Regions from separate parts of the Limosilactobacillus vaginalis genome, predicted to be linked through region 3. Evidence: predicted binding sites of a transcription regulator. Region 3 holds the regulator's gene; each other region holds the start of a gene.
What was found. The regulator CtsR, encoded in region 3, represses protease genes until heat stress. The targets are predictions, from matches to a motif close to TTGGTCAAAAAAGGTCAAANA.
Positions count from the first base shown of each region.

Region 1 (3,288 bases), 800 kb from region 3:
ACATTTCTGGTGAAGTCAAGTCGTTGATAGCAACAACTTCAATGTCATCAGTGTTGAGTTCGTGAATACGACGGAATGCCAAACGACCAATACGGCCGAAACCATTAATACCAATCTTTACAGTCATACTGCAATTTCCTCCTTTAGGAAAAACATAATTAGTGTCTTTGCTAATTCAATCACATTTATACGATACTAACCACACTTAAGTAGTGTTAAGCATCTATACCAGATCATGATTTAGCAATTACAACCTTACGGTATTAATAATACTCACATTTCACTAACTTGTCTATCTAATTGACCTGAAAAGTTTGATTTTTCTTGTGAAAACGTTATCATTCTTGAAATAAAAATTTATTGTTGCAATTATGGCTAAAGTAAGATAATATAATATTTGTTGACGCGCCCTTAGTGTAATGGATCGCACGTGAGATTCCGGTTCTCGAGATCCGAGTTCGACTCTCGGGGGGCGCATTTTTATAAGAGGCAGGAAAGGCGAAATGCTTTTCTTGCCTCTTTCTATTTATCAGTAGTTTTCGGCCTTACTGAATCTAATCGTAGAAATCCAAATAGGTTCTTAAAAGGGTTGATTTACAATTTCCTCAATCAATTCACAATTTAGTTCTATGATAAATAAAGCCAAAAAAGGACCGGCACCATGTTGGAAGCCGCTCCCTTTTCTCTTATTAAATAAAAAAGGCTGACTAAATAAATTCGGTCAACCACTTATAATATTAAAATTACTTTTCTTCAGCTGGCTTTTCCTTAGCCCATTTACGAATAGCTTCAATCTTCTTTTCCTTTAATGCTCGCTTGTACTTAGGAGCAATTGGCCGACGACCTTGAACGCCGTATGGGTGTGCTTTACGCATAGCAAATGCCTCCTTATATATTAAACGTAAATTAATTAACGCTCCAATTATACCGGGCATGGATTTAAAAAGCAACCCTTCATAAAAGGCTATCTCTCGTCAGGATTATTATAGCAGCATTTACTTGAAGAAAAAATTTTTCTCAAATTAAACTAGACCAATTTAACAATATCTTTAACAAAATTAATAGGCAAAAGGTCTCGCAAAGTATACCAATACGAGATACTATATAGTCGTAAACAAACAAGGGCTAATTAAAACGCCTATTATATGAAAACGAGGTAATTTATTATGACTAAAGATACATTCAAAGCATTTGTTAAATTTAACAAAACTGACTGGACAAGTCTTGATAAGGAATCAGCTGCTACTGAACTCAGTTTGATTGCTAAGGATCTCCACTAAACTAATACTAACCATGCGGCTCATTATTTCCTCTCCCCCTATCATTAATGATGCCTAGCCGTATAAACACCACGAATTGACCATAACAAAATAATGAGGCCGTTAAACTCCCGGCCTCATTTTTATTTTTCATGACAAATTATTTGACCTTTTTTGACCAAACGAGTATAGTATTCACATAAGTTAGCAATTGATGCTAACAAGTGCTAAAAATAAGGGAGGCTAATCAACTATGAATTTAGTTCCTACTGTCATTGAGCAATCATCTCGTGGTGAACGTGCTTATGACATTTATTCACGGCTTCTAAAGGATCGGATCATTATGTTATCTGGCCCAATTGAAGACGATATGGCTAATTCAATCGTTGCGCAACTTCTTTTCCTAGATGCGCAAGATTCAACAAAAGACATTTACCTTTACATTAATTCTCCAGGTGGTGTGGTTACATCTGGAATGGCAATTTACGATACTATGAACTTCATCAAATCTGATGTTCAAACTATTGTTATCGGGATGGCTGCTTCTATGGCCAGCGTCTTAGTATCTTCAGGTGCTAAGGGTAAGCGTTTTGGTTTACCACACTCACAAGTTTTGATTCACCAACCATCTGGTGGTGCTCAAGGTCAACAAACCGAAATTGAAATTGCTGCTACTGAAATTTTGAAGACACGAAAGATGATTAATGAAATTCTGGCCAAGAATTCAGGACAGCCAATCGAAAAGATTAACCGTGATACCGAACGTGATCACTACTTAACTGCTCAAGAAGCTGTTGATTATGGTTTGCTTGACGGAATTATGGAAAACAATTCTAAGCTGAAGTAATCAATGATCAAAAAATAAGCTGAAGGAAAATTTCCTTCAGCTTATTTTTGTTTAAACTTACTTATTTAGCCAGTGCTCGATTGCGGAGTTCATCTGCATACGCATTCAGCTTTCGCAAGCGATGATTAACGCCAGACTTTGAAATTGGACCACCGGGAACTAGTTCTCCTAGTTCTTTCAAACTGACTTCCTGGTGAGCAAGCCGCGTTTCAGCAATCTCGCGTAACTTATCCGGCAAACTTTCTAAGCCGACACTTGCTTCAATGAGCTTAATATTTTCGATTTGCTTAGTTGAAGCATTAGCAATCTTGTTCATATTCGCATTCTCACAGTTAACGAGACGGTTAACTGAATTACGCATATCACGGACAATCCGAATATTTTCAAATTGCAGCATCGAATTAGTTGCACCGATTAGCGACATGAAGTTAGCAATTTTCTCAGCTTCCTTAAGGTAAACAATATACCCGCTTCGTCGAGCAGTTGTTTGAGCATTTAAGCCAAACTTATTCATCATCCGGGCAATCATCTCATTATGCTCTTCATAGAGGGAATAGATTTCCAAATGGTAACGAGAAGTTTCAGGGTTGTTTACAGAACCACCGGCCAAAAAGGCACCACGCAAATATGAGCGAACCATCCATTCGTCCTTTAGTAATTCAACAGGAACCTGTTCCTTGATCTGCATCCCTTGTAAGATTTGTAAATCATCCAGAACACGTTCTGCAGAATAACGTAAACGAACAATATACTGGTTATTTTTCTTTAGTTTCATCTTCCGCCGGACAACAATTTCACTTTCGACGTGATAAAAATCTTTCAGCAACGAATATATCCGCCGGGCAATGGCGGGATTTTCAGTTTGAATATTCAATACGAGGTGGTGATTACTGATTCCGATTGAGCCATTCATCCTAATTAAGGCCATTAGCTCAGCTTTAGCATTATCACGGTGAACCTTAATTGCTGTTAGCTCCTTTTTTACTTCGCTAGCATAGGACAATGCTAGTCACCTCCTAATCATGAACTTCATGGAGGCGATTCATTAACTCATTAACAACCTTATCACGGTCATGAAATGCTCCATTATCCTTTAACTGTAAGAAGTTGGAACTAATAACTCGGCATCCCTGCTTCCGGAGCCCCTGAAAATCATGTCCCACAGGCTGGGAAATTTCGTTC
Region 1 is NZ_CP104399.1:419,261-422,548, reverse strand. Features, by position in the region: gene gap (type I glyceraldehyde-3-phosphate dehydrogenase) at 1-127, opposite strand, end outside; gene N4627_RS01900 (hypothetical protein) at 744-875, opposite strand; gene clpP (ATP-dependent Clp endopeptidase proteolytic subunit ClpP) at 1,513-2,106, shown strand; gene whiA (DNA-binding protein WhiA) at 2,168-3,109, opposite strand; gene N4627_RS01885 (gluconeogenesis factor YvcK family protein) at 3,123-3,288, opposite strand, start outside.
Region 1: the regulator CtsR is predicted to act here: its motif matches at 1,421-1,441, upstream of clpP (ATP-dependent Clp endopeptidase proteolytic subunit ClpP).

Region 2 (3,288 bases), 150 kb from region 3:
ATCAAATTATCCTTGCTGAGGGCATTGAATTGAACAATGTCATCAAACCGGTTCAAAAATTCTGGCTTAAAGTAGTTGGTCAATTTATCAATGATTGAGTGAGTACTTCCAGTTGACTCAGCACCAAAACCAACGCTAGCTTGAGCATCGCCAGTTCCGGCATTAGAAGTCATGATAATGATCGTGTCCTTGAAACTAACGGTCCGACCTTGTGAATCGGTTAATCGACCATCATCGAGGATTTGTAAGAACATGTGCATAACGTCAGGGTGAGCCTTTTCCACTTCGTCAAGCAAGATTAAGCTGTAAGGGTGACGACGAACTTGTTCAGTTAATTGACCAGCTTCTTCATAGCCAACATAACCTGGAGCCGCACCAATAAGTTTTGAAGTAGATGTCTTATCCATGTATTCTGACATATCAAAACGAATCATTGAATCCTTAGAACCAAATAGTTGAAGAGCAAGTTGCTTAGCCGTTTCGGTCTTCCCAACACCAGTAGGACCAACGAAGAGAAAACTACCAATTGGCCGACCAGACTTGTTTAAGCCAATCCGGTTCCGACGAATTGCCCGCGCAATCTTATCAACTGCTTCAGTTTGGCCAATGACATGTTCGTCAAGCTTCTTATCAAGATCCCGAAGTTGGTTTTCTTCTTGTTTTTGCAGATCGCCGACAGGAATATTAGTCTTTTCTTCGACAATATCCTGCATATCCTTAACGGTTACCGTTGCGGATTCCTCAGAATGATTTTCTTCTGCTTCCTTCTTTGCCTTTTCAAGCTTGCTTACTTGATCCCTATAAAAGGCAGCTTTTTCATAATCTTGGTTATCTGCTGCTTGTTGCTTATGTGCTTCAGCAGTGTGAATTTCGTTTTCAATTGCGTTTGGATCAACATTCTTTAACGTTAAATTCTTCCGTGAACCCGCTTCATCCATTAGGTCAATTGCCTTATCTGGCAGGAACCGTTCTTGAATGTAGCGATCTGAAAGTTTAGCGGCAGCCACGATTGCATCATCCGTGTACTTAACGTGGTGGTAATCTTGGTAGCGGCCTTTAATCCCGTTAAGGATCCGGATCGTTTCATCAACTGAAGGTTCATTAACTTCAACTGGTTGGAAACGCCGTGCAAGGGCAGCATCCTTTTCAATCTTTCGGTATTCATTAAGGGTAGTTGCACCAAGAAGTTGGAAGTCGCCACGGGCAAGGGCAGGCTTCAAAACGTTTCCGGCATCCATGCCGCCTTCAGCATTTCCGGCACCCATGATTTCGTGGATTTCATCAATGAAGAGGATAATGTTCTTGTTCTTCCGCACTTCGGCCATTAATTGTTGCATCCGCTTTTCAAACTGTCCCCGAATCCCGGTTCCTTGAACAAGGGAAACAACATCAAGCCGAATGATTTCTTTATTAGCAAGCTTTTCTGGTACTTCACCGGAAACAATCGCAGTAGCTAAGCCCTCAACGACAGCAGTCTTACCAACACCAGCTTCACCGATTAAAACTGGGTTATTCTTAGTCCGGCGATTAAGGATTTCAATAACTCGCTTGATTTCGTTATCACGACCGATAACTGGATCAATCTTTCCTTGGCGAGCAAGGTCGGTTAAGTTAATGCCGTACTGACCAAGGATTCCCTTGCCGCGACCACCGTTACCGCCTTGTCGTTGGTTTTGACCGCTAAAAGCAGCCCCATTACCAGCAGCTTGTTGACTTTGCATATTATTCATGGCATTCATGAAGTCTTCGAGGCTTCCAAAACCGAAATTATTCATTCCGTTACCTCCATTCATCATATTTGTTTGCATGTTTTGTAATTTTTGATAGCAATTTTGACATAAATCGAGTTGAACTCGTTGGCCATTAAGGTTCATTTGTAAATGGATCGTTGCAGGATTCTGATGACAATTTTGACAAAGCACCGCAAAATACCCCCTTAGTAAAATAGATCCGACCATCGAAAAGGAAATTATTATCTTTGACCTTTCCTGACCATTGATGTTAATTATACTTACTTTTTGTTTGACTGCAAGCCAAATGAATTGGTTTAAGAAAAAATTAGTCAAACTTTCTATTAAATTTTAGCACTCTTGATAGATGAATGCTAAAATAAGGGTGGTGAAAAAGTCAGAGATCCTTTAATGAGGTGGTTAAATGACGGAAAGAGATTATCAACAGGAACTTGAGGATTTGCATTCGGGAAAGATTAGTCATTTTGATATTACTCCAGAGGAATTTCAGGCATTTCAGCCGGTTTTTCATGGTTATCAATACCGGACGCAAATTGAAGCGGAAGCCCATCGTGGGGGAACGCTTACATATCGATTAAAAAAGCGATGATCAATCGTTGAGAGAACTTGTAATTAAAGTTTACAATTGCTAAAATAAAAGCAATGAAATTATCAGGGCCTGGCCACTGACAATTTGCTAATATGCTCGAAGGAGAATGATTTAATTATGGAAAAACGTGATTTTACAATTACATCTGAAACAGGTATTCACGCTCGCCCAGCAACTATCCTGGTTCAAGCAGCTTCTAAATATAATTCTGATGTTACCCTTTCATACGAAGGTAAGAGTGTTAATTTGAAGTCCATCATGGGTGTTATGTCACTCGGTGTTGGTCAAAATGCTTCAGTTACCATTACTGCTAAGGGTGACGATGAAAAGGAAGCTTTGGATGCCGTTGCTGAAACAATGAAGAAGGAAGGCTTAACAGACTAATGTCCACACTTTTGAATGGCTTGGCGGCGAGCAGTGGGATTGCTATTGCTCCTGCCTACCTATTAGTGGGACCAGATTTATCTGTTAACCAACAATATTCAGCAAATGAGAATCATGAGGTCAAACGGCTTCATGATTCTTTTACTTTAACGCTGAATGAAGTTCAGACAATTCGCCAGCATGCCCATAAATCATTGGGGAAGAGGGCAGCGGCAGTTGTTGATGATCAGCTGGCAATTTTAGATGACCGGTCCCTCCATGCTGAAATTCTTAAAAAAGTTAATCGTGACCATTTATCTGCAGAATGGGCAATTAAGAAAACTGCAGATGAGCAATTAAAAATTCTCGAAAAAATGAACGATAATGACTATCTTTCGTCGCGAGCAACGGCAATTAAGGACGTTACTAAAAGAGTGCTTAGTCATTTGATGGGGGTTGAACTTCCCGATCCAACTCTTTTGGATCATCGGGCAATTTTTGTAGCTCAAAATATTACACCAACTGATACCGCACAGTTTGACCGGCGATTTGTTGCCGGACTTGTTACTGATGACGGGGGTAGAA
Region 2 is NZ_CP104399.1:1,344,935-1,348,222, reverse strand. Features, by position in the region: gene N4627_RS06800 (ATP-dependent Clp protease ATP-binding subunit) at 1-1,922, opposite strand, end outside; gene N4627_RS06795 (hypothetical protein) at 2,155-2,340, shown strand; gene N4627_RS06790 (phosphocarrier protein HPr) at 2,458-2,724, shown strand; gene ptsP (phosphoenolpyruvate--protein phosphotransferase) at 2,724-3,288, shown strand, end outside.
Region 2: the regulator CtsR is predicted to act here: its motif matches at 1,976-1,996, upstream of N4627_RS06800 (ATP-dependent Clp protease ATP-binding subunit).

Region 3 (3,288 bases):
TAGCTTCAGTAAATTGGTGGAGAACTAATAGAATATTGGTCTGTCAATTTCCTGTTTATTTATTCACAAAAGCGCTTTAAAAACTGAATTGGATTTGTTATTATATCTTGTGTAAAAGATAACAAGTTCAAAGGAGATTTTAGATTATGAAAGCTGCTGTTATTAACGATCCAGTAGATGGTTACGTTACTGTTAAGGATGTTCAACTTCGGGATCTTAAACCAGGTGAAGCCTTAGTTGATATGGAATATTGTGGTCTTTGTCACACCGACTTGCACGTTGCTGCTGGTGACTTTGGTAAGAAGCCAGGTCGGATTATTGGTCACGAAGGTGTTGGTCGTGTATCTAAAGTTGCTCCTGGTGTTACTTCCTTAAAGGTTGGGGACCGGGTATCAATTGCTTGGTTCTTCAAGGGCTGTGGACACTGTGAATACTGCCTTACTGGTCGTGAAACACTTTGCCGGAACGTTTTGAATGCTGGTTACACTGCTGATGGCGCAATGGCACAACAATGTATCGTTCCTGCTGACTATGCTGTTAAGGTTCCAGAAGGCCTTGACCCAGTTGAAGCTACTTCATTAACTTGTGCCGGTGTTACTATGTACAAGGCATTGAAGGTTGCTGACATTAAGCCAGGTCAATGGGTATCTATCGTTGGTGCCGGTGGTCTTGGTAACTTGGGTATTCAATTTGCCCACAATGTCTTCGGTGCTCACGTTATTGCCGTTGATGGTAACCCTGAAAAGCTTGAAGCTGCTAAGGAAAACGGTGCTGAAATTGTTATCAACCGTCATGATGGCGATGTTGACAAGCAAATCCAAGAAAAGGTTGGCGGTGTTCACGCTGCTGTTGTAACTGCTGTTTCAGCTTCAGCATTTGACCAAGCCGTTGATTCCCTCCGTCCAGATGGTAAGTTGGTTGCCGTTGCTCTTCCACAAGGTGACATGAAGCTTAACATTGCTAAGACAGTTCTTGACGGAATTATCGTTGCTGGTTCATTAGTTGGTACCCGTCAAGACTTAGCTGAATGTTTCCAATTTGGTGCTGAAGGTAAGGTTCACCCAATTGTTAAGACACGGAAGTTAAGTGAAATCAACGACATGATCCAAGAATTAAAGGATAACAAGGTTGTTGGTCGGAACGTTGTTGACTTCAGCTTAGAAGATTAATCTATAAATATCCCCTTTTTGAAATTTAGCGGGAGTGAGATGTTGAGTCTCACAAACGTAAATAAGCTCCTAGAGTAAGGTAAGGCCGAGCTCCGGGGGCTTATTTTGTACTTTTTTCTAAATAATTTGCTAACACTTGCTCTTTATTGAGACTGTTTTCTGGTCCCTAATTTAATATTGTGGTAAAATTTGGTCAAGATTAGTCAAGAAATTTGGAGGTGATGGAATGGAAGAGAAAAGCATTTCTGACATTATTGAGGAGTATTTGAAACAAATACTTGGTGAGTCATCTCAAATTGAAATTCGTCGTTCGGAAATTGCCAACCATTTTGATGTTGTTCCGTCACAAATTAATTACGTAATCAAAACCCGATTTACTATTCAGCATGGATATTTAGTGCAAAGTAAACGTGGTGGTGGCGGTTATATTCGAATTGAGCGCGTTAATTTACTTGATAATGTTGATGTGTTAAACTCACTGATCCAAGCAATCGGGGATTCAATTAGTGAGCGTGATGCTTATGACATTGTTCGAACGCTTTATGATGAAAAGCTGCTGACAAGGCGTGAGGGGGATTTAATGCTAGTTGCCTTGTCAAAGCAGACCCTAAATGTGAATGATTGCAATGTTGAAGCTCGATTAAGAGCAAGAATTTTAATTTCAATGCTTAATCGTTTACGGTATGAGAGCTAGGAGGAAAGCAGTTAATGGATAATATGTTTACACCTAGTGCCAAACACGTCTTGGCACTCGCCCATGAACAAGCAAAGTACTTTAAGCACCAAGCCGTTGGTACTGAACACTTATTACTTGCGTTGGCAATTGAAAGGGAGGGAATTGCTAGCAAGATTTTTGAGCAATTCTCCATTACTAGCGATGATATTCAAGAAGAAATTGAGCGGATGATTGGCTATGGGACCATGGATGACATGGGGCCAGCTGATTACCTTCCATATTCTCCCAAAGCACGGCAGGTATTAGCACTAGCGGGACAGGAAGCACAGCAGTTAAATGCCTTAAAGATTGGTACTGAACACTTATTACTCGCGTTGATTTCAGATGAAGGAATTCTTTCTTCCAGAATTTTAATGAGCTTAGATGTTCTACCCCGACAAATTCGCAAAGTAACCTTGCGGCGTCTTGGTGTTTCAGATATTCAGGCACGACAGCGCTTAGGCAGACAGCCGGGACAACGAACACGAAGATCGCAGACACCAACTCTTGATAAGCTTGCACGTGATATGACCCAAATGGCAAGGGATGGTAAACTTGACCCTGTAATTGGTCGCGACAACGAATTACGACGGGTTGAGCAGATCTTAAGTCGCCGAACAAAGAACAATCCAGTGCTAATTGGTGAACCCGGTGTTGGGAAGACAGCGATTGCTGAGGAATTAGCTCGTCGAATGGCCAACAATGAAGTTCCTGAAGACTTAGCACAGAAGCGATTGATGATGCTTGATATGGGATCGTTAGTTGCCGGAACTAAGTATCGTGGAGAATTTGAAGATCGGTTGAAAAAGGTTATTGACGAAATTCAAAAAGACGGCCATGTCATCCTCTTCATTGATGAATTACACACTTTGATTGGTGCTGGTGGTGCTGAAGGGGCGATTGATGCTTCAAATATCTTAAAGCCAGCTCTTGCTCGTGGTGATTTACAGACAATTGGTGCTACGACTCTTGATGAATACCAAAAGTATATTGAATCTGATGCTGCACTAGAACGACGGTTTGCGACTGTTCAGATTGAAGAACCCACTGAAAATATTGCTTTGCAGATTCTAAATGGCTTGCGGCCAAAATATGAGGAACACCATCATGTTAAAATTGATGATGATGCATTAAAGCAGGCTGTTAAATTATCAAGTCGCTACATCACAGACCGTTATTTACCGGATAAGGCAATTGATTTAATTGATGAGGCTTCCTCAATGGTACGGATTGATGCCGAAGAAAAGGGAAATCATCAACCATCATTAACTACCAGATTAGTACAATTACGGCAACAAAAAGAAGCTGCAATTGAGAACCAAGATTTTGATCAGGCTGCTAATCTCCGGCAAGAAGAGCTAACGTTAAAGGCTAAGGTTGATGAGCAACAGAAAAAGGCTGAGA
Region 3 is NZ_CP104399.1:1,498,251-1,501,538, reverse strand. Features, by position in the region: gene adhP (alcohol dehydrogenase AdhP) at 147-1,169, shown strand; gene N4627_RS07560 (CtsR family transcriptional regulator) at 1,396-1,863, shown strand; gene N4627_RS07555 (ATP-dependent Clp protease ATP-binding subunit) at 1,878-3,288, shown strand, end outside.